3 regions of the Geobacillus sp. GHH01 genome follow, and region 1 is predicted to be linked to each of the others. Evidence: riboswitches for the same ligand, from Rfam matches in the RefSeq annotation. Region 1 holds a riboswitch; each other region holds the start of a gene.
The links. A riboswitch is a leader RNA that binds a small molecule or an ion and turns the genes downstream of it on or off. The one in region 1 is predicted to bind S-adenosylmethionine.
Positions count from the first base shown of each region.

Region 2: it holds a riboswitch for S-adenosylmethionine, as region 1 does, so the genes downstream of both, GHH_RS03325 (bifunctional homocysteine S-methyltransferase/methylenetetrahydrofolate reductase) here and GHH_RS06365 (hypothetical protein) in region 1, are expected to answer to the same signal.
Region 3: it holds a riboswitch for S-adenosylmethionine, as region 1 does, so the genes downstream of both, GHH_RS15160 (methionine ABC transporter ATP-binding protein) here and GHH_RS06365 (hypothetical protein) in region 1, are expected to answer to the same signal.

Region 1 is NC_020210.1:1,256,341-1,264,266, forward strand. Features, by position in the region: gene GHH_RS06355 (ABC transporter permease) at 1-289, shown strand, start outside; partial or broken gene opp4A (oligopeptide ABC transporter substrate-binding protein) at 303-2,087, shown strand; SAM riboswitch class I at 2,149-2,253, shown strand; gene GHH_RS06365 (hypothetical protein) at 2,335-2,658, shown strand; gene GHH_RS06370 (VOC family protein) at 2,674-3,057, shown strand; gene GHH_RS06375 (PaaI family thioesterase) at 3,158-3,640, shown strand; gene GHH_RS06380 (hypothetical protein) at 3,675-3,917, shown strand; gene GHH_RS06385 (PaaI family thioesterase) at 3,901-4,317, opposite strand; gene hutG (formimidoylglutamase) at 4,588-5,559, shown strand; gene GHH_RS06395 (response regulator transcription factor) at 5,564-7,045, shown strand; gene hutU (urocanate hydratase) at 7,269-7,926, shown strand, end outside.
Region 2 is NC_020210.1:651,872-659,797, reverse strand. Features, by position in the region: gene GHH_RS03350 (ABC transporter substrate-binding protein) at 292-1,365, opposite strand; gene GHH_RS03345 (ABC transporter permease) at 1,366-2,169, opposite strand; gene GHH_RS03340 (ABC transporter permease) at 2,166-2,975, opposite strand; gene GHH_RS03335 (ABC transporter ATP-binding protein) at 2,972-4,033, opposite strand; gene GHH_RS03330 (ABC transporter ATP-binding protein) at 4,156-4,806, opposite strand; gene GHH_RS19080 (hypothetical protein) at 4,998-5,168, opposite strand; SAM riboswitch class I at 5,477-5,579, shown strand; gene GHH_RS03325 (bifunctional homocysteine S-methyltransferase/methylenetetrahydrofolate reductase) at 5,651-7,498, shown strand; gene metH (methionine synthase) at 7,491-7,926, shown strand, end outside.
Region 3 is NC_020210.1:3,060,495-3,068,420, reverse strand. Features, by position in the region: gene GHH_RS15200 (acetyl-CoA C-acetyltransferase) at 1-1,083, shown strand, start outside; gene GHH_RS15195 (acyl-CoA dehydrogenase family protein) at 1,221-3,005, shown strand; gene GHH_RS15190 (arsenate reductase family protein) at 3,083-3,448, shown strand; gene gcvH (glycine cleavage system protein GcvH) at 3,545-3,928, shown strand; gene GHH_RS15180 (YusG family protein) at 4,004-4,240, shown strand; gene GHH_RS15175 (toprim domain-containing protein) at 4,339-4,698, shown strand; gene GHH_RS15170 (thioredoxin family protein) at 4,695-5,012, shown strand; gene GHH_RS15165 (hypothetical protein) at 5,158-5,505, shown strand; SAM riboswitch class I at 5,580-5,689, shown strand; gene GHH_RS15160 (methionine ABC transporter ATP-binding protein) at 5,777-6,805, shown strand; gene GHH_RS15155 (methionine ABC transporter permease) at 6,795-7,463, shown strand; gene GHH_RS15150 (MetQ/NlpA family ABC transporter substrate-binding protein) at 7,479-7,926, shown strand, end outside.

The sequences.
Region 1 (7,926 bases):
GTTTCAAATTTTGCCGAACTTAAGCTCCATTATCATCGTCAATTTGACGTTGAACTTAGCTGGCAACATCGGCATTGAGTCAGGTCTTACATACTTGGGGTTCGGGCTGCCGGAAAGCACGCCAAGCCTTGGGACGCTGGTCAGCTATGCGACCAATCCCGATGTGCTGCAAAACAAATGGTGGGTATGGCTGCCTGCATCATTGCTCATTTTGGTGATGATGCTGTGCATAAATTTCATCGGCCAAGCGGTGAAACGTGCGGCTGATGCAAGACAACGACTAGGATAAGGGGGAAGAAAATGTGAAGAGAAAATGGCTGGCGGCTCTCGCCGCGCTCTTGCTCGTGCTCGCCGGGTGCACGGGCAAATCCGACACAACGAGCGGAAAGGGCAACAATAACGAAAAACCGGCGGCTCAGAAGGAAGACATCAGCAAATTCCCGATGACGGTGAAAAACGACGGGAAAATCATCGATGGCGGCGTGTTGAAATACGGCCTTGTGTCCGATACGCCGTTTGAAGGGACGCTCAGCTATGCATTCTACACCGGAGCGCCCGACGCAGAGATTTTGTAATTTTTTGACGAGTCGCTTTTTCGGACGAACGGTGACTATGAAATTACAAATGATGGGGCTGCCACGTATGAGTTGTCGGATGATAAAAAGACGATGACAATCCATATTAAAGACAATGTGAATTGGCATGACGGCCAGCCGGTGACCGCTGAAGACTTGGAGTATGCGTATTTGGTCATCGGCCATAAAGATTACACCGGCGTCCGCTATGGCGATGCGCTCATCCAAGGGATCGTCGGGATGGAAGAATATCACAGCGGCAAAGCGGATAAAATTTCCGGCATTAAAGTCATCGACAAAAAGACGTTGACGATCACATGGAAACAGGCCAATCCGTCGGTGTTGACTGGCATTTGGGCGTATCCGCTGCCGAAGCATTACTTGAAAGACATTCCGATCAAAGACTTGGCGAAATCGGATAAAATCCGGAAAAACCCGATCGGGTTCGGTCCGTTTAAAGTGAAGAAAATCGTTCCGGGCGAGTCGGTAGAGTTTGTTCGCAATGATGACTACTGGGCTGGCAAACCGAACTTGGAAGGCGTCATTTTGAAAGTCGTCAGCCCGCAAGTCGTCCTGCAAGCGCTGAAAAAAGGCGAAATTGACGTCGCTGAGTTCCCGACTGACCAATATTTGAACGCGAAAGGGACGAAAAACATTCAGTTTATCGGTAGAGTGGATTTGGCGTACAACTATATCGGCTTTAAACTCGGCCATTGGGATGCGAAAAAGCAAGAAAATGTGATGGACAATCCGAAATTCCAGAACAAAAAGCTGCGCCAAGCCATGGCGTACGCCATCAACAACCAAGAAGTGGCTGATCGCTTGTACCACGGCTTGCGCTTCCCGGCGACCACGCTGATCCCGCCGTCGTTCCCGGGATACCATGACAGCTCGATCAAAGGGTACACGTATAATCCGGAAAAAGCAAAACAGCTGCTTGATGAGGCCGGCTATAAAGATGTGGACGGCGACGGCTTGCGCGAAGATCCGAACGGCAAAAAGTTTACGATCAACTTTTTGGCGATGAGCGGCGGCGATATTGCCGAGCCGTTGGCGAAGTTTTACATGCAATGCTGGAAAGACGTTGGCTTGGATGTCCAATTGGTGGACGGCCGTCTGGCGGAGTTCAACTCGTTCTATGACATGGTTGAAAAAGATGACCCGAAAGTGGATGTTTACGCTGCCGCTTGGGCAACGGGAACGGACGTCGACCCGTACGGATTGTACGGCCGCAACGTCATGTTCAACTACTCGCGTTGGGTGAACGAGAAAAATGATGAGCTGCTAGAAAAAGGCCATTCCGAGCAGGCGTTTGACAAGGAGTATCGCCGGAAAATTTACAGCGAGTGGCAAAAGCTAATGAACGAAGAAGTGCCGGTCATCCCAACGTTGTATCGTTCCGCCATCTACGCAGTCAACAACCGCGTCGCCAACTTTACGGTTGACCCGAGCTCGAAGCTGACGTGGAAAGATGTCGGCGTCACGGCCGAGCAGCCGGAAGTGGCGGAATAAACAAAAAAGCGATTGCTTCTATGGGATTCGATATGGTAACATGAAAGACAAATGATCATACGTCTTATCAAGAGTGGGCGAGAGAACGGGCTTGATGACCCCACAGCAACCTGCCGCCGGCAAGGTGCTAACACCCGCAAAGCGGTCTCGCTTTGGATGATAAGAACGGCTGTCCCCTTTCGCATCATTCCGAGGCGAAAGGGGTTTTTGTCGATAGGGGGTGAAGGGGGAAATAGTGGAGAGGGACATGTCGATCCGAGCTTGCATGGCCGCTCATCTCCGTGCCGCTGCGTTCGCCGTTCATGTCATGCGCTGCGTGCAGGCGGAGCTGATTCGGTTTGACCCTGAAGCGGCGGTTTATGTCGACCGCGGGGGCGGATATACCCACTTGTATGGGAAAGCGCAAGGGACAACCTTTTCAGTGTTGTTGACCGACAGCGAGGCGGACGAATGGAAGGCGGACGGACCGTACGCCCTTGATCGCTACATATGGACAGAGCTTGGGAAAAAAGGGGTTTTTCCAATGCGGATGACGCCGTATTTACAAGCTGTATGGTTAATGGAGTCATAGAAAGGAAGAGGACGAATGGCAGTCAAAAAATTTGAGCATGTCGGCATTCAAGTGAAAGACATCGAGACATCAAAGGCATTTTACCAAAACGTCGTCGGCCTGGAGCTGCTCGACGAAATGATTCATACGAACGGAACGATGAAATTGGCGTTTTTAGGGATTGACGGCTCGATCGTCGTCGAGCTGATCGAAGGATACAACCCGGATTTGCCGACGGAAGGAAAAGTGCACCACGTGGCGTTTACGGTCGAAGGCATCGAGCAGGAAAAAGAACGGCTTCAGTCGCTCGGCGTCCCGCTAGTGTGGGATGAAATTACAACGCTCCCAAACGGGGCGAAATACTTATTTTTCCTTGGTCCGGACGGCGAATGGATCGAGTTTTACGAGCCGGCGCAATGAACGAAGGGGAAGGTGGCCATACCGATGGCCGCCTTTTGCCGTGCAAGAAGGAAAATAGGGAGTGCACCGCGTATAGGTAAAGGGGAGAGGAGGAGAACAGATGGAGCCGCAAGTCATTCGCGCCATTCAAGACGACTACCCGGATGAATTCGCCTGGTGCTACGGCTGCGGACGGTTGAATGAGCAAGGCCATCATTTCCGCACCGGCTGGGACGGAGACAAAACGGTGACCGTCTATACGCCGCGCCCGGAACATACGGCGATCCCCGGGTTTGTGTACGGCGGGCTGATCGCCTCGCTCATCGACTGCCATGGCACCGGGTCGGCGGCGCTCGCCTTGCATCGGAAAAACGGCCATGAGCCGGGAAGCGGGGAAACGCCGCCGCGCTTTGTCACCGCGTCGCTTCATGTCGACTTTGTCAAGCCGACGCCGCATGGCGTGCCGCTTGTCGCCGTCGGAACGGTGACGGAGATTCACCCGAAAAAATGGCAAGTGGACACCGAGGTGTTCGCCAACGGCGAACTGTGCGCCCGCGGTCAAGTCGTCGCGGTCGTCATGCCGAAAACGTTTGTCCAGGGATGACAAGCAAACGAAAAGCGCCGGAGGGCGGCTGTTTTTGACAGCGCTTTCTCCGGCGCTTCGCTCGTTGCGCTCGATCCCGCTTGGGAAAAAGCGGACATCTTCACAAGTGACATGTTCATCCTTGGATGGCGGGGCGAAACAGGTTGCCGATCGAACGCTTCTAGGCATGGCTGCTGCCAACAGCCCGATTCAGTTGGACCGGTTTGGCGTCTGCCTCGGCGCCAGCGTTTCACTTCCCTTCCATAAACGAAAGCGCTTTTTTACGGTTTATCCATAATCAGCACCGAGGAGGTCGCGCTCGCCACTTCTTTGCCGTTTTGCCGGACGACGGCAGTCACGTAGGCGACAGTTTTCCCGAACTTTTCCACTCGCGCTTCCACTTCAGCTTCCCCTGCCGCCGCGGGGCGGTGAAACGTCGTCTGCAAGTTGATGGACGCGTGCAGCTGGTCATCGCGAAGCAAGGTGGTCACCGCATACGCCATGAGAATATCCGCCGCCGCTCCGACGAACCCGCCCATGATCACCCCGTTGCCGTTGAGGAGCGATTCATGGATCGTCCATACCCCTTTCGCATAGCCGTCACGGGCTTCCGCCAGGCGGACGCCGAGCGTCTCATCGCACGGCGGCGGCGCGCTTTTTCCGGCAATGACGTCATGCAAGTTGGTAATTGGCTTCATCTCGAACATCCTTTCTGTCATCCATTGCGTTTCCATGAAAATGGGGTCATTTTCATGCCCGGATGGAGGGCAAAACGCCGCCCGCGGATCGTTTCGGTGAACATCATGGATCCTAAAGCAGCGATTTTCATCGGGTGGTGAGCGAAATGAGCTCATGGATGTTTTATTCGCCAAACGGCGGCGATTTCCTCTTTTTCGTGCGCAAGGGAGGAGTACGGCAAAGCGGCGGCGAAAGAAACAAACAGCGGATGATGGAAAGGAGAGGGTCTTATGTATCAACCGCCAGACGCCGGCCGTTGGACCGGGCGGGTTGACAGCGTGAGCGATGAACGGGCGTTTCGCCTTCATCAGCGCATTCGCCTGCTCGACTTGTCCCAACCATTGGAGACAGCGGCAGAACGGGCGGCCGCGTTCATCGGGTTTGCGTGCGACGAAGGCGTGCGCCGCAACCAAGGACGCCAAGGGGCGAAAGAGGCGCCTGCCGCCGTCAAAGCCGCGCTGGCCCGGCTGCCTTGGCATCTTCCGGAAGGGGTCGTTGTCTATGACGCAGGCGATGTCGTTTGCGTCGATGAACGGCTCGAACAAAGCCAGACGGAACTTGGGAAGGCGGTCGCCCGCCTGCTGCAACACAACATGGCGCCTATCGTGATCGGCGGCGGCCATGAGACGGCGTATGGGCATTACTTGGGCGTCCGGGAAGCGCTTGGGACGGATGCCCGCCTTGGCATCCTCAACATTGACGCCCATTTCGACTTGCGCCCGTACGATGACGGCCCGACATCGGGGACGATGTTTCGGCAAATATTGGATCAAGACGATCGAGTGAGCTACTTCTGCCTTGGCATTCAGCGGCTCGGCAACACGGCGGCGCTGTTTGCGGACGCCGAGACGTATCGGTGCCGTTACATGCTGGAAGACGAGCTGACCGCAGGGCCGATCGAGGCTGCCTATGAACAAATCGAGAAGTTTGCCGCCGATCATGATGCGGTGATGCTCACCTTTTGCATGGACGCCATCAGCGCAGCCGCCGCGCCGGGGGTGAGCGCGCCGTCGCCGTTTGGGCTCGCCCCGTCTCTGGCGCGCGCGCTCATCCGCCGAATCGTTTCCCATCCGAAAACGATCAGCGTCGACCTTTGCGAAGTCAATCCACTCTTGGATGAAGGCGGAAAAACGGTGGCGTTGGCCGCCGCCTTTTGCATGGAAGCGCTCCTTCATTTTCAACGCTTGCAGCCAAGGCGGTGAGAACGTGAAATTGGTCATTGCCGAACGGGACGACAAAGAACGGGAAGCGATCCGCTGGCTCGTGTCCGCGTATTCCTTGCCGATTGAGCGGGTGTATACGGCAGCCACCGTGGAGGAGATGATGGCCGTCTTGGAGCGGGAGGCGCCGGAGCTGTTGTACGTCGAACTCGACATGATTCCGTATGAACGATGGCCGCAGGCGACCGCCCACGTCCGCTTGTTTTGCCAACGGGTGATTGCCGCAACGGCCGAGGCGACGTTCGCGCGGGCGAAACAAGCCATCGACTGGCAATGCGTCGATTTGCTTGTGAAGCCGCTTGAGCCCGCCAAGCTGAAGCAGGCGCTGCGGACGGCGGCGTCGCGTTCCCCGGGGCGCCTAGGCTTGCCGACGGGGTTGGACGCCCATCACGACGATTACCGCTCCTTATTTTGCGATGTTCCTTCCGCGGCCTCCGCGCATGTATGGCTTGTGCAGGCGGAACAGCCCGCTTTGTCTCAAGAAGTGATCCGTTTCTTGATGGATTACCCGTTTCGCGGACGGGCGCGTGTATTGCCGCTCACCCGTATGGCGGTTTGCCTGCTTCCCGATTTGCCGGGCGACGGGAAAGAAGAGGCGTGGAAGCTGCTGCGCGATTGGGAGGAAGATCATCATGAGCCGCTCGCGGTTGTCGTGATGCCGCCTGATGGCCGGAGGACGGTGCGCGCGCAATACCAAGCGGCGCGCCGGTTGCTCGAGACGACGTTTTTCATTGGCTATCGCCAAGTGATCGCTCCCGCTTCGGAATACGAACAGTGGCGTGAGCTCGATCCGTTTTTGACGCCCGAGGAGCAGCGGCAATGGATCGAAATGCTCGAGCGGTTCGACCACGAAGCGGTGAAACGGTGGCTGCAGCGCGAGTTTTGGCACTGGTCGCCGCCGTTTCCGAGTCCGGAGATGGTGCGGACGCGGCTGACAAGCATCTTGGCGCAAATCCGCCGGTTTATGAAAACATACGGCCTTGACCGCGGCGGAACCGAGCGGGAATATATGCGCATCTTTCAAGACATTTTGTACAATCCCGTCTTGTATCGCATCGTTCAAGAATTGATTTTATTTTTATATCGGTTGTTCCACGAGGCCAAGCAGGCCGAGGAAGATGCGCGCGTCGACGCCGTGGAGCGCGGCCTCCGCTATATGGAGGCGCATTTTCGCGATCCGTCGCTCACGCTTGAGCGGGTCGCGGCCGCTGCCGGGCGCAGTCCCGCGTATTTCAGCCATTTGTTGTCGAAAAAGCGGGGCGTGACGTTTCGCCAGTGGCTGACGAATCGGCGGCTTGAGGAAGCGAAGCGGCTGCTTCGGCAGACGGACTTGTCGATCAAAGAAATCGCCGAACAAACCGGGTTTCGCACCGCCCATTATTTGACGCGCGTCTTCAAAGCCGAACTGAATGAGACGCCGACCGCCTACCGCGACGAACAACGGCCGAAACCGCCATCGCCGCGGTAGGCGGTTTTGTCTGTGACAAAGCGCAGTCTTGCCGGATCGCGGGCGAGAGGGGGCGGCGTCTATTTCAAAAGAAATGGATCGATATCGAAAAAAATGAACAAATAAAACGGAGAGGAAATAGAAAATTCAAAAAAATGTGATCACTTTTAAAAGACGTGCGCCTATCTTCTCCTTCTTTGCTCCCTTACAATCAAAAGCAAAGAGGAAAAAGGAGAGGATGACGATGGCAGAAAAACGGACCGTCAGCCCGCCCGCGGGAACTGAGCGGTGGGCGAAAGGATGGATTCAAGAAGCGGCGCTGCGGATGCTGAACAACAATTTGCATCCCGATGTCGCCGAGCGGCCGGATGAATTGATCGTCTACGGCGGCATCGGCAAGGCGGCGCGCAACTGGGAATGTTACGAGGCGATTGTGGACACCCTTCTTCGTTTAGAAAACGATGAAACGTTGCTCATTCAATCCGGCAAGCCGGTGGCGGTATTTCGCACGCATCCGGACGCCCCGCGCGTGCTGATCGCCAACTCCAACCTCGTGCCCGCATGGGCGACGTGGGATCATTTCCATGAGCTCGACAAAAAAGGATTGATCATGTACGGACAAATGACGGCTGGCAGCTGGATTTACATCGGCAGCCAAGGAATCGTTCAAGGAACGTATGAAACGTTTGCCGAAGTGGCACGCCAGCACTTTGGCGGCACGCTCGCCGGGACGATCACGCTAACCGCCGGCCTTGGCGGCATGGGCGGGGCGCAGCCGCTCGCGGTGACGATGAACGGCGGCGTCTGCCTCGCTGTCGAAATCGATCCGGCCCGCATTCAGCGCCGCCTTGATACGAAATACCTCGACACGATGACCGACAGCTTGGAGGCGGCGCTTGCGA
Region 2 (7,926 bases), 600 kb from region 1:
CAAACGACAAGCAGGCGCCCATCTCCCTATTACAGAGGGCGGCGCCTGCTCTGATTGTATAGATGCAATGTAAAGCTTTAACTTTACCGGTCATTGCATCCGATTGTCGAGTGACCGAACAACGCCGCTTAAAGACCCAGGAATGGGTCTGTGAAGCGAGTCGTTGTTCGGTCTTCCGTCACGCTAAAGCGTGACGGAGGCAAGCCTGTGGCTTGTGCCTTCGACAGTCAAAAATGGATAAGCCACTTTTTCGTCAAGGATATGTGAAACGATTTCGTTGCATCTATATGGTTACTTTTGCTGCATCTTAAACTCCAAAAACAGCTCGTTGTAGTAGGCGAGCATGTGTTTTCCTAAGTTTTCGTACACTTCGAGATGCCCTGCTGAATCCAAATCGGGGTAAAAGCGCCGATCGCCCGCGATGTCTTTTGGCAAATAGCGAAGCGCCTTTTTATTCGGCGTCGAATAGCCGACATACTCGGCGTTTTGCGCCGCGTGTTTCGGGTCGAGCATAAAGTTGATGAACGCGTGCGCTCCTTCGATGTTTTTCGCTGTTTTCGGAATGACCATGTTGTCAAACCATAAGTTGGAGCCTTCTTTCGGCACGACATAGTCGAGCTTGTCGTTTTCGGCAATGATTTCGGCCGCGTCGCCTGACCAGACGACGCCGATGGCCGCTTCCTCGTCGGCGAGAAGCAGCTTGATTTCATCGCCGACAATCGCCTTCACGTTCGGCATAAGCCGGTCGAGCTTCCGCTTCGCTTCTTGCAAATGGGCTTTGTTCGTGTCATTCAGCGAATAGCCGAGGCTGTTCAACGCCATCCCCATCACTTCCCGCGCCCCGTCGACAAGCAAAATTTGATTGCGCAAGCTTGGATCCCATAAGTCGTTCCAGCTCGTCATTCTTTTGCCGCCAAGCATCTCGCGGTTGTAGACGATGCCGACCGTTCCCCAAAAATACGGCACTGAATACCGGTTGTGCGGGTCAAACGGCAAGTTGAGAAACCGCGGTTCGATATATTGCAAATTGGGAAGCTTTCGGTGATCAAGCGGCAGAAGCAGCTTTTCCTCGATCATTTTGCTGATGGCGTAATCGGACGGAACGGCGACATCAAACGTCGCCCCGCCTTGGGCGATTTTCGCCATCATCGCCTCGTTGGAATCGAACGTTTGGTAAATCACTTTCCACCCTGTCTCTTTTTCAAACTCTCGAATGAGCGCAGGGTCGATGTAATCGCCCCAGTTGTAAACGGTCACCGTTTTGCCTCCGCCGTACCCTTCCGCTTCGTTCAACCGGTGGGTGATGAACATGAGGACGAACGCCGCGATAAACACGGCCGCAAACCCTTGGACAAGCCGTTTCACCTACTTTCGCCCCCCTATCCCGTACATTCGGCCGCCTTTTTGGCTGAGCACATAATAACCGATGACAAGCAGCATCGTAAATAAAAATAACAGCGTCGACAGGGCGTTAATGGACAGCGAAATGCCTTGGCGCGCCCGCGAATAAATTTCCACCGACAGCGTCGAGAATCCATTTCCCGTGACAAAAAACGTCACGGCGAAGTCATCGAGCGAATACGTAAGCGCCATGAAAAAGCCCGCCCATATGCTTGGCGCCAAAAACGGCAGCACGACGCTTGACAGCACTTGCCAAGGCCCTGCTCCTAAATCTCTAGCCGCATCAATCAGCGTCGGGCTCATTTCCTCGAGTTTCGGCAGCACCATCAACACGACAATCGGCACGCTAAAAGCGATATGGGACAACAGCACAGATGTAAACCCTAGTTGAATGCCAGCGATCGTAAACAACAGCAAAAACGAAGCGCCGATGATGACGTCTGGGCTGACGATCAGCACGTTGTTGAGAGCGAGAAGAGCGTTTTTCGTTCGCTGCCGCTTGACATAGTAAATGGCGAGCGCCCCGATGACCCCAAGTATGGTCGCGACCGCCGCCGACAGCAGCGCGATGACGATTGTATTCAAAACGATGATGAGCAAGCGGTCGTCGGACAGCACGTCGCGGTACCACTTCAACGTGAACGATTGAAAATCGTGCATCGTCCCGCCGCTGTTGAACGAATAATACATCAAATACACAATCGGCGTATACATCACGGCAAACACGGCTAACAGGTACACACGTCCCCACCAATGCGTCCGTTTCATCGGCTTCCCTCTTTTCTTCCACTTCCTGTCAGGCCGACGATGACCGCCATCGCGATCATTAACACAACAGCGATCGTCGCCCCCATTCCCCAGTTTTGGGTGACAAGAAAATGCTGTTCAATGGCGGTGCCGAGCGTAATGACGCGGTTGCCAGCGACAAGGCGCGTAATCATAAACAACGACAACGACGGGATGAACACCGCTTGGCAGCCGGCCTTCACCCCACTAAGCGTGAGCGGGAAAACGACGCGGCGGAACGTCGTCCACGCTGAAGCGCCTAAATCGCGGGCGGCATCGACAAGCGATGGCGGCAGCTCCTCCAGCGCGTTGAAAATCGGCAGCACCATAAACGGAATAAAAATGTACACCGACACAAACACAAAACTGAAATCGGTAAACAACAGCTGCCGCGCTCCAATGCCAAGCGTCTGCAACAGGGCGTTGGCCAGCCCGTACGTGCCGAGCAGCCCTAAAAACGCATACACCTTCAGCAGCAAATTCACCCACATCGGCAAGATGAGCAACAACAGCCATAACTGCTTGTGCCTCGTCTTTGTCAGCCAATAGGCGGTCGGATAGCCAATCAACAGCGACACAAGAGTAATCAAAAACGCGTACCAAAACGAATACGCCATCATTTTTAAATAAATGGGCGTCAACACGTTTTCATAATTCGCCACCGTCCAATGTCCGTCTATATCCAAAAACGATTCATATAATAAAAAGACGATCGGAGCGATGACAAACAACACCAACCAAATGCCATAAGGGATTAAATACCAGTTTCGCCACGCCCGTTCCGTCATGCGCCCTCATCCTCCCTTTCGACTCGCATGACGTGAATCGCTTCCGGTTCAAAACGGAGGCCGACCGTTTCCCCGACTTCCGCCTTTTTCGTCGAATGGACAAGCCATTCGTTGCCGTTTTCATCATAGCCGCAAATTTCGTAATGGACGCCGCGGAATAAGAGCGAATCGACGCGGATGACGATCTGCCCGTCTTCCGGCGCTGCGAGTTCCAAATCTTCCGGGCGGATGACGACATCAACCGGTTCGTTCGGGGCAAAGCCGCGGTCAACGCAAACAAACCGCTTGCCCGCGAATTCGACGAGGAAATCGTCGATCATGCGCCCCGACAAAATGTTCGATTCCCCGATGAAATCGGCGACGAATCGGTTGATGGGCTCGTCGTAAATGTCTTTCGGCGTCCCGAACTGCTGAATTTTCCCTTTATTCAGAACAAAAATGTAATCGGACATCGCCAGCGCTTCTTCTTGGTCATGCGTGACAAAAATAAACGTAATGCCCAATCGACGTTGGAGCTCACGCAATTCATACTGCATTTCCGTGCGCAATTTCAAATCCAAGGCTGACAGCGGTTCATCCAAGAGCAACACCTCAGGTTCATTGACAATCGCCCGGGCAATGGCGACGCGCTGGCGTTGGCCGCCGGACATCTCTTGAATGCGGCGGCGCTCATAGCCTTCCAAGTTGACAAACCGGAGCGCTTCGCTCACTTTTTGGCGGATGTCCGCTTCTTTCATCTTTTTCACGCGCAAGCCAAATGCCACGTTTTCAAACACATCGAGGTGAGGAAACAACGCATAGTCTTGAAAGACAGTGTTGACTTGCCGTTTGTTCGGCGGGACGTTTTGAATCGGCTTCCCGTGGAAATAAATCGTTCCTTCCGTCGGTTCGATAAACCCGGCAATCAGCCGCAAAATCGTCGTCTTCCCGCACCCTGACGGGCCAAGCAGCGTATAAAACTTCCCGCGCTCCATCGCAAAACTGACGTCATCCAATACGACCGTTCCGTCGTATTCCTTCGTCACTCGCTCGAAGCGGATGATCTCTTCCCCGTTCACTTCCAGCCCCCCGTCTTCTTGATGTTCACTATTCCTAATTAGAACATAGGAGAGTGGAAAGTGCAACGGAAAAATCCTTGATCACACGTATGAAAACTGAATTTTTCCTGAAGATCCCGCCGTCATTTTTCTATTTTATCTTCATTGTTTGGACGTGTAAGCGAGATTATGCGGGAGCCAGGGAAGCGCTCTTGATGAACGTGAGAAGCAATGAGATAAGCATGTTGACGGTCGCCTTGAATCCACTCCGCCAACCGATCGCGACTTAGCCTATCAAGGGAATTGAACGGTTCATCCATCAAATACAATTCGACCGGGCGGGCTAAAGCAATCGCAATATGCAGTTTTTGTTTTGTTCCTAATGAATACTGATCCACCGGGAGCGGGAGCATCTCCTCCATTCCAAGCAGACTGCATAATTCGTTCGCTTTGCGGACGTACTGTTGATCCAGCTTCCATAAAAGCCGGAAACATTCGATATTTTCATAACCCGTCAATTTTGAAAACATGACAGTCTCGGATGTCACATAAGACAAATGAGCGCGCATGTCGGGAAGCTGAATCGGATTGCCTTTATAAAAGGCTTGATAATGCAGCTCTCCTTTATCGAGCAATCCCGAAATAATATGCAAAAGAGTCGTTTTCCCCACTCCATTGGGGCCGGTGAGAAGCACGGTCTCCCCTGAAAAAATGGAAAATGAGAATTGCTGAAAAATCGTGGCTCCCCCATCATAGCGATACGTCAAGTTTTGCAATGAAAATAACGGTTCCATCTATTTCTTCCCCTTTTCCTGCTTGGCTCTTCACCAAAAGTTGTACTTGATTTTTTCTGAACTCTATTTACGCTTGTAAGGGAAAATCAACAAATCAGTGATTTTTTCAAATCTTTGTGCAGGAAGCTGTATTGCTTGTCAAGTACATGTTGTGGTGAAGAGCCAAAACTTTTTTCAAAAACATTCTGTGTCTATCTCATCCTTCGCACTAAACGAGAATAAACCCCGCCGTAAAGCAGCACCAATACAATAAATCCTATTTTGATGGGCATGCTGGCCGCTTTTAGGCGAAAAGCAACTCCAATCAACACAACAAGCGGCAGGCTAATCAGAATAAAATACGGCCACGACCATTGTTTCACCCACTTCACTCCTGTCTGCGATGCGGTTTCTAGTAAATTCCTTGTTAATATCATCCATTTTAATCATACACCTTGACTCTAAAAAAAAAGAGAAATCGTTCGACAATTTTGTCTTTTTTTACATATTTCGACATATTTCATGCTATTGAAATGAAACAGAGATGCTTTTAAGAGCTTGGTACAAGGTAAGCGTTGATCCAAGAAATTCTTTTTGAAATTTCCTTGCTTCACCGTATTGAATAATTTCGAAAAATACATTAAATTATATAGTAATCATCAAAACGTCACCGCACAATTGCATACGGACATTCTTATCAAGAGAGGGGGAGGGACTGGCCCGGTGAACCCTCAGCAACCTGGCCCGCGGCCAAGGTGCTAAATCCAGACAGGCGGAAGCCTGGAAGATAAGAAGAAGCGAATGAAAAGTCTTCTTCTTATAGAAGGCTTTTTTCTTTTACTACGGAGAAACGGGGGAATCGAACGTGGGATTGCTGGATGAGTTGAAAGAGCGCATTCTCATCGCCGACGGGGCGATGGGAACGCTTTTATATTCGCACGGCATTGACCGTTGTTTTGAAGAATTGAATCTATCCAATCCAGATGAAATCGTCCATATTCATGAAGCGTATATCGCCGCGGGCGCCGACGTCATTCAGACGAATACATACGGCGCCAACTATGTGAAACTCGCCCGCTACGGCCTTGAAGATGAGGTGCCGGCCATCAACCGCGCGGCGGTGCGGCTCGCCAGGCAAGCGGCGAACGGGCGGGCGTACGTGCTCGGGACGATCGGGGGGCTGCGCACGTTAAACAAAAGCGTCGTCACGCTCGAAGAAGTGAAACGGACGTTTCGCGAGCAGCTGTTTGTCCTGCTGGCTGAAGGGGTTGATGGCGTGCTGCTCGAGACGTATTACGATTTGGAAGAGTTGGAGACGGTGCTTGCCATCGCCCGCAAAGAAACGGATTTGCCGATCATCGCCCATGTGTCGCTCCATGAAGTCGGCGTCTTGCAAGATGGCACGCCGCTCGCGGACGCCCTTGCTCGCCTAGAGGCGCTCGGGGCCGATGTCGTCGGACTGAACTGTCGTCTCGGTCCATATCATATGCTTCGGTCGCTCGAGGAAGTGCCGCTGCCGAAGCAGGCGTTTTTGTCGGCGTATCCGAACGCCAGCCTCCCGGATTACCGCGATGGCCGGCTTGTCTATGAGACGAACGCTGAATATTTCGAGGAAACAGCCAAAGCGTTCCGCGACCAAGGGGTGCGCTTGATCGGCGGGTGCTGCGGCACGACGCCGAAGCATATCGCAGCGATGGCAAAAGCGCTCTCCGACCGAACGCCGGTGACGGAAAAAACGGTGAAACGGCGCGCCGTGTCTGTATCAGTGCAAGCGGATCGGCCCGCCCCATCTCCCCTTCCCGAGCTTGCCCGCACGCGCCGCTCGGTCATTGTGGAGCTGGATCCGCCGAAAAAATTGGGGATTGACAAGTTTCTTGCTGGGGCGAAAGCGCTCCATGACGCCGGCATCGATGCGCTGACGTTGGCCGACAACTCGCTCGCCACGCCGCGCATCAGCAACGCCGCTGTCGCCACGATCATCAAGGAGCGGCTCGGCGTCCGCCCGCTTGTGCATATTACATGCCGCGATCGCAATTTGATCGGCTTGCAGTCGCATTTGATGGGCTTGCATACGCTCGGCATCACCGATGTGCTCGCCATTACCGGCGACCCGTCGAAAATCGGCGACTTCCCAGGAGCAACGTCGGTGTATGATTTATCATCGTTCGATTTGATCCGCTTGATCCGCCAGTTTAACGAAGGGCTGTCGTACTCGGGCAAACCGCTTGGGCAAAAAACGAACTTCTCGATCGGCGCTGCGTTCAACCCGAACGTCCGCCATTTGGATAAAGCAGTTGAGCGAATGGAGAAAAAAATTCAATGCGGCGCCCACTATTTCTTGACCCAGCCGATTTACTCGGAAGAGAAAATCGTTGAAGTGCACGAAGCGACCAAGCATCTTGACACACCGATTTACATCGGCATTATGCCGCTTGTGAGCGCGCGCAACGCCGACTTTTTGCATCATGAAGTGCCGGGCATTACGCTCTCTGACGAGATTCGCGCCCGCATGGCCGCCTGCAGCGGTGACCCGGTGCAAGCAGCCAAGGAAGGCATCGCTATCGCCAAATCGCTCATTGACGCTGCGTTTGATTTGTTTAACGGCATTTATTTGATCACGCCGTTCTTGCGCTACGACATGACGGTCGAGCTCGTCCGCTACATTCACGAAAAAGAAGCGGCCGCCAAAGAAAGGAAGGTTGTTCATGGCTAACGTCACCTTAGAACAGCAACTGCAAAGAAAAATTCTTGTCATCGATGGCGCCATGGGCACGATGATCCAAAGCGCCAACCTATCGGCCGCCGACTTTGGCGGCGAGGCGTATGAAGGGTGCAACGAATATTTGACCCTCACCGCCCCGCATGTCATCCGCCGCATTCATGAAGCGTACCTAGAAGCCGGTGCTGATATCATTGAAACGAACACGTTCGGAGCGACACGCATCGTGCTTGACGAATATGGCCTCGGTCATTTGGCGCTTGAGCTGAACATCGAAGCGGCCAAACTCGCCAAACAAACGGCTGAGTCGTTCTCCACCCCGGACTGGCCGCGCTTTGTCGCTGGTTCGATGGGGCCGACGACGAAAACGTTGTCGGTGACAGGCGGCGCAACGTTTGAAGAACTCGTCGCCGCCTACGAAG
Region 3 (7,926 bases), 1.8 Mb from region 1:
GGGGCGCTCGTCGTCAAAGAAACGATCAAGCGCGCGGGGAACTATGAAGGAAACATTGACGACTTGATTATCGGGTGCGCCATGCCGGAGGCGGAGCAAGGATTGAACATCGCCCGCAACATCGGCGCGCTCGCCGGGCTGCCATATACCGTGCCGGCGATCACGATCAACCGGTATTGCTCGTCCGGTTTGCAGGCGATCGCCTATGCGGCGGAACGGGTGATGCTCGGCCATTCCGACACGGTCATCGCCGGCGGGGTCGAATCGATGAGCATGGTGCCGATGATGGGGCATGTCGTCCGCCCGAACGCCCGCTTGGCGGAAGAAGCGCCGGAATACTACATGTCGATGGGGCACACTGCCGAGCAAGTGGCGAAAAAATACGGCGTCAGCCGCGAGGACCAAGACGCATTCGCGGTGCGCAGCCACCAGCGCGCCGCCAAGGCGATTGCCGAAGGAAAATTCAATGAAGAAATCGTGCCGGTCGAGGTGACGGTGCGCAAAGTAGAAGGCAACAAACTCGTTGAGGAGAAAGTCGTCTTTACACAAGATGAAGGCGTGCGCCCGGACACGAATATGGAAACGCTCGCGAAACTCCGGCCGGCGTTTGCGGTAAACGGCACCGTCACCGCCGGCAACGCGTCGCAAATGAGCGACGGGGCGGCGGCGGTCATGGTGATGGACCGCGAAAAAGCGGAGTCGCTCGGCTTGAAGCCGCTCGGCAAGTTTCGTTCGTTCGCGGTTGCCGGCGTGCCGCCGGAAGTGATGGGGATCGGCCCGGTCGCTGCGGTGCCGAAAGCGTTGAAGCTGGCCGGCCTTGAGCTGTCCGACATCGGTTTGATCGAGCTGAACGAAGCGTTCGCCTCGCAATCGATCCAAGTCATCCGCGAACTTGGGTTGGATGAAGACATTGTCAACGTCAACGGCGGGGCGATTGCTCTAGGCCACCCGCTCGGCTGCACGGGCGCGAAGCTGACCTTGTCTTTGCTTTACGAAATGCGGCGCCGCAACGTGCAGTTCGGCATCGTCACGATGTGCATCGGCGGCGGCATGGGAGCGGCCGGCGTGTTTGAGCTGCTGTAGCGGCAGCTGACAGCGAGCGGGCTTCATCAGCTCGCGCGAGGCATGCATCCGCATTTGCCCGGCTGCATGGAACGTCTATTTCCCGGGCGGCGTTGCCGCCCGGATCATCAATCATCTTTCGGGGGAGGAAATCAACGATGGCCAAAACGATGGAAGAAGCGATCAAAGGCGGCAGCTTTTTGATTGAAGACATTCCGGCGGAGCGCGTGTTTACGCCGGAAGATTTCACCGACGAACATCATATGATTGCCAAAACGACGGAAGAGTATGTCAACAATGAAGTGCTCCCGCAGCTCGAGCATTTGGAAAACCACGAGTTTGACCGTTCCGTGAAATTGCTTCGCAAAGCGGGCGAGCTCGGCTTGTTAAGCGCTGACATTCCGGAAGAATACGGCGGTTTGGGCCTAGATAAAGTCAGTTCGGCCATCATTGCGGAAAAAATGGCGCCGGCCGGCGGTTTTGCCATTTCGCACGGGGCGCACGTCGGAATTGGCTCGCTGCCGATTGTGTTGTTTGGCACGGAAGAACAAAAACAAAAATATTTGCCGTATTTAGCGACCGGCGAAAAAATCGCCGCCTACGCCTTGACGGAGCCTGGCTCGGGTTCGGACGCCCTCGGCGCGAAAACGACGGCGAGATTAAACGCGGAAGGCACGCATTACATTTTAAACGGCGAAAAACAATGGATCACCAACTCCGGTTTTGCTGATGTGTTTGTCGTCTATGCAAAAGTCGACGGCGAACATTTCACCGCGTTCATCGTGGAACGCGACTTCCCGGGCGTTTCAACTGGTCCGGAAGAAAAGAAAATGGGGATTAAAAGCTCGTCGACAAGAACGCTCATTTTGCAAGATGTGCCGGTGCCGAAAGAAAACGTGCTCGGTGAAATCGGAAAAGGCCATGTCATCGCCTTCAACATTTTGAACATCGGCCGCTACAAGCTTGGGTTAGGGGCGGTCGGCGGCGCGAAGCGGGCGCTTGAAATCACGCTCAAATACGCCAATCAGCGCCAGCAATTCAAACGCCCGATTTCGCAGTTTACGTTGACGCAGGAAAAATTCGCGACGATGGCGTCGCGCCTGTATGCCGCCGAAAGCTCGGTTTACCGCACGGTCGGCTTGTTCGATGAACGGATGGGCCTGCTTGATGCGGAAAAGGCGAAAGATGGCAAAGAAGTGGCGAAATCGATCGCCGAATATGCGATCGAATGCTCATTGAACAAGTTTTTTGCCACGGAAGTGCTCGATTACATCGTGGATGAAGGCGTGCAAATCCACGGCGGGTACGGCTTTATGCAGGAATACGAAATTGAGCGCGCCTACCGCGATTCGCGCATCAACCGCATTTTTGAGGGGACGAACGAAATCAACCGCCTTCTCGTGCCGGGCATGTATTTGAAAAAGGCGTTAAAAGGCGAGCTGCCGCTCTTCCAAAAAGCGCAGCAGCTTCAGGAAGAACTGATGATGATGGCCGCCGAAGAGCCGGGGACGGGCGCGCTGGAACAAGAGAAATACTTGGTGCGCAACGCGAAAAAAATCGCCTTGATGGTCGCCGGTTTAGCGGCGCAAAAATACGGCCAGCGCATTGAAGAAGAGCAAGAAGTGCTCGTCAACATCGCCGACATCGTCTCGAACATTTATGCGATGGAATCAGCGCTTTTGCGCACGGAAAAAGCGATTCAGGCGAGCGGTGAGGAGAAAAACAAACAAAAATTGCTGTACACGCAAATTTTCTGCCAAGAGGCGTTCAATGAAATTGAAGCCCATGCGAAAGAAACGCTCGTCGCCGTCGAACAAGGAGACACGCTGCGGATGATGCTCGCCGCTCTCCGACGGCTGACGCGCCATACGCCGATCAACGTGATCGCGAAAAAACGCGAAGCGGCCGCCGCGCTCATTGAAGCCGAACGGTATATTGTGTGATAATGGGAAGTGCCAGGCGTTTGCCTGGTGCTTCTTATTTGTTTGCCACACAGCGGAAATGAAAGGGAGGAGTGAAGATGGCGCTCACGCTCTATTGGTATCCAAAATGCGGAACGTGCCGGAAGGCGAAAAAATGGTTGGATGAACACGGCATTGAGGTGCAAACGGTGCATTTGGTCGACGAGCCGCTGACGAAAGAGCAGCTCGCCCGTTTGCACCGTCAAAGCGGGCTGCCGCTCAAAAAATTTTTCAACACGAGCGGGATGAAATACCGCGAGCTTGGCTTGAAGGACAAGCTCGACCGCGCATCGGAAGACGAGATGCTCGATTGGCTCGCCTCGGACGGGATGTTGGTCAAACGGCCGATTTTGACGGACGGCGAGCGGGTCGTCGTGGGCTTTCGCGAACAAGAATACGAGGCGTTTTTCGCGGCGGGGACATAAAAAATTTTTTGCAAAATCGGGTGAATTCAGTGAGTTTTTGCGGAAAATCGGTTATGATGAAAAGGAATATACATTTTGTCGCAATGGAGGGATACGATGAACACGCCGAAAGAACTTCGCTATACAAAGGAGCATGAGTGGGTGCGCGTGGAAGGAGAGAACGTGCGCATCGGCATTACGGATTACGCCCAATCAGAGCTTGGCGACATCGTCTTTGTCGAGCTGCCGGAAGTCGGCGCAGAGGTTACGGCGAACGAGCCGTTCGGCAGCGTTGAATCGGTGAAAACGGTCTCGGAATTGTATGCGCCGATCAGCGGCACGGTCGTTGAAGTGAATGAGGCGTTAAATGACCATCCGGAGTACGTGAACGAATCGCCGTATGACAAAGCGTGGATGATCGTCGTCAAACCGAATGATTTGAGCGAAATCGACAATTTGTTGACGGCGGAACAATACGAGGCGATGATCAACGAAGGATAAACGTTCCTGCAATCTTCGCTTCGATTCGGGCACTCTATACATACCGGAATTTGATTGAAAAAAGGGGTGCTCGCGATGGCGCTGCAAACGACGCGCATAGATGTCACGGACCGGATCATCGGCAAACTGAACGGCCGCTCGCTGGAGTTGTACGAGGAAGGAGAGCTCATCGGGCGCCTTCCGCTTCCGGCGGCCGTCCCGTTGAAAAAGGGGTATACCGAACAAAACGGAAGAATTTACAAACAGGTGACCGCTACCGTTGAGCCGGACCAAAAATATGTCGATTGCGACGGGGAAGCGGGCTGGTGTTGAAAGGCAACGGTGGATGGCCGTTGCTTTTCATTTTCAACATTTGGCCGGCGCAAGACATACAATAATAGTATCCTCATTTGAAGTTAGGTGGGTCGGACATGCGACGCGTGGAAAAAGTGATCATCGTCGAAGGGCGATCAGACAAGCAAAAAGTGGCGGCGGTGCTGAACGAACCAGTCGTCATCGTCTGCACAAACGGCACGATCAGTGATGCGCGCCTTGAGGAGCTGGCCGATGAGCTGGAAGGATGCGATGTATACGTCTTGGCCGATGCCGATGAGGCGGGAGAAAAATTGCGCCGGCAGTTTCGCCGCATGTTTCCAGAGGCGGAGCATCTTTACATTGACCGGGCGTATCGCGAAGTGGCGGCCGCTCCGCCTTGGCACTTGGCGCAAGTGCTGTTGCGCGCTCGTTTCGACGTCCGCATCGAATCGCTCATGAGGGGAAGAGGCGAGTGAAAGCGATCGACCGAAACGATGTCATGCGAGTGGTGGAAGTCGAGCCGCTTCTGGCCCTTTACTTGTATACCCCGCTGTGCGGCACGTGCCAGCTGGCGCGGCGGATGCTAACGGTGGTGGAGCAGTTGTTTCCGGCGCTGCCGTTTTACGAAACGGACATCAACTATATCCCTGAGCAGGCCGTTGCGTGGAAAATTGAAAGCGTTCCTTGCCTGCTTCTTTTTAGGGACGGAACGGTCGCAGGCAAGTGGTATGCCTTTCATTCCGTTCCGTATTTGTACGAAGTGATTCAAGCCTGCTTGCCGTCCCGATGATTCGCCTTTTTTTGACGCTGTTTGACACATTTCTTGGGAAATGACAAAAACGGCGCTCGTTCGTCAACGGGTTGTCGAGATTTTTGTAAAGGATTTCTCCTCTTCAGGTGGAAGTGAAAAAATAAAAATGGGGGAGGGGATATCCATGGAAATGCGTGAATTAGTCGGGCAGTTCGTGGAACGGATGCAAGCGTTGCGTCATTTGATGCCGATTTTGCCGGATGAGCAGCTGTGTGTTCGGTTTGAAAGTGGGGATGAAACCGCCTTGCTGTTGATCGGCAAGGAACCAGCCGCTTTAGGGATGGAACACGATGAACGGAAAACATTGACCGTGCGCGGCCCCAAAGAAGCGCTCGCGTCCTTGCTGAACGGCGAACTGAAGCTGCAGCAGCTCGTCCGCCTGCAAGAAGTGCACGTGTCAGGAAGCTTCCGTCAGCTGTTGCTTCTTGAATCGCTCCTCCATTTGGCTAAACCGTATCGGCATGTTGGGTGAAAAAATTGTTGACAGCGTTCGACAAGCGGTGATACAATCACATTCGTAAATCAATTGCATAGGCGATTGTTGCGCTCTTATCAAGAGAGGTGGAGGGATGTGCCCAATGAAGCCCGGCAACCGTCAGCGCGTGCGCTGAAATGGTGCCAATTCACACAAAGCGGCCTGCTTTGAGAGATAAGAGACGGAATGGTGCACAATACCTTTCTGTTCTCTGCGGGCAGAAAGGTTTTCTTTTTGCGCTCTGCCGCTTGGGAAGGAAGGTGAAACGATGATTACACTCGAACAAGTGACAAAAATCTATCAAGCGGCCAACGGCTCAGTCACGGCCGTCGACAATGTGTCGCTTGAGATTCGCGAAGGAGAAATTTTCGGCATTATCGGCTACAGCGGCGCGGGGAAAAGCACGCTCATCCGCTTGCTCAATGGGCTCGAGAAGCCGACGAGCGGCCGGGTGGTCGTCGCCGGGCGCGATATGACGCGCGTGAAAGGTCGGGAGCTGCGCAAGGCGCGCCAAGAAATCGGGATGATTTTCCAGCATTTCAACTTGCTTTGGTCTCGCACAGTCAGGGAAAACATTGCCTTTCCGCTTGAAATTGCCGGCGTCCCGAAAGAGGAGCGGAACAAGCGGGTGGATGAATTGATCGAACTTGTCGGCCTTTCCGGGCGCGAGGATGCCTACCCGTCGCAGCTGAGCGGCGGGCAAAAGCAGCGGGTCGGCATCGCCCGGGCGCTCGCCAACAACCCGAAAGTGCTGCTTTGCGACGAGGCGACATCGGCGTTGGACCCACAGACGACCGATGCGATTTTGGACTTGCTCGTTGACATCAACAAGCGCCTCGGGCTGACGATTGTGCTGATCACCCATGAAATGCACGTCATCCGCAAAATTTGCGACCGCGTTGCGGTGATGGAAAGCGGCCGAATCGTCGAGCAAGGCGACGTGCTGCATGTGTTCCGCAACCCGCAGCAGCCGATTACGAAACGGTTCGTCAAGCAGCTGATCGAGCCCGAGGAGACGGAAGAGGCGATTTCCCATTTGTTTGGCCAATACCCGAGCGGGCTGATCGCGCAGCTGACGTTCGTCGGCGCGGCAGCCGGAAAGCCGCTCATCACCGAAGTGGTGCGTCAGTTTGCCGTCGATGTCAACATTTTGCAAGGGAAAATTTCGCAAACCCATCAAGGTGCCTATGGGGTGCTGTTCATTCACCTCGACGGAGCGGCCGATGAAATCGACCGGGCGCTTGACTACATTCAACGCCAGCAAGTGGCGGTGGAGGTGATTCACGATGCTCGCTAACCTCCTGCCGAACGTGCAATGGGAGACGATGTGGGCGGCGACGGTCGAGACGCTGTATATGACGGGAGTGGCGGTGGCGGCCACTTTCGTCCTCGGAATCGTTCTTGGCTTGCTTCTATTTTTGACAGCGAAGGGCAACCTATGGGAAAACCGGTTTGTCAATACCGTGATTGCGGCGTTTGTGAACATTTTCCGCTCCATTCCGTTTATTATTTTGATCATTTTGCTCATTCCGTTTACCACCTGGCTCGTCGGGACGATGCTTGGCGCCAATGCGGCGCTGCCGGCTTTGGTCATTGGGGCCGCGCCGTTTTACGCCCGCATGGTCGAAATCGCTCTTCGCGAAATTGATAAAGGCGTCATCGAAGCAGCCCAAGCGATGGGTGCCTCAACGTGGACGATCATTTGGAAAGTGCTGCTGCCGGAGTCATTGCCGGCGCTTGTCTCCGGCATTACGGTGACGGCGGTGTCGCTCGTCAGCTATACAGCGATGGCTGGAGCCATCGGCGCCGGCGGGCTTGGGAACTTGGCGTATTTGGAAGGGTTCCAGCGCAACCATAACGATGTGACATTTGTCGCAACCGTATTGGTGTTGGTCATTGTATTTATCATTCAGCTGATCGGTGACTTTGTCACTTCGAAAATCGATAAACGATAAAGGGGGAAACAACTGATGAAGAAATGGTTGGGTGTGTTGCTCGCCGCCATTCTCGTGCTCGCTTTGGCGGCATGCGGCGGCAACAATAACGACAGCGCGGAAGGCGGCAAAGACGGCAAATTGGTGAAGTTGAAAGTCGGTGCGTCGAACGTGCCGCATGCGGAAATTTTGGAAAAAGCGAAACCGATTTTGAAGAAAAAAGGCATCGACTTGGAGATCATTACGTTCCAAGATTACATCTTGCCGAACAAAGCGCTGGCTGAGAAGCAAATCGACGCCAACTATTTCCAACACATTCCGTATTTGGAATCGCAAAAGAAAGAGTACGGCTATGATTTCGTCAACGCCGGCGGCATTCATATCGAGCCGATCGGCTTATACTCGAAAAAATACAAAAGCATTGAAGAACTGCCGGACGGCGCGACGATCATCATGAGCAACTCGGTCGCCGACCATGGCCGCA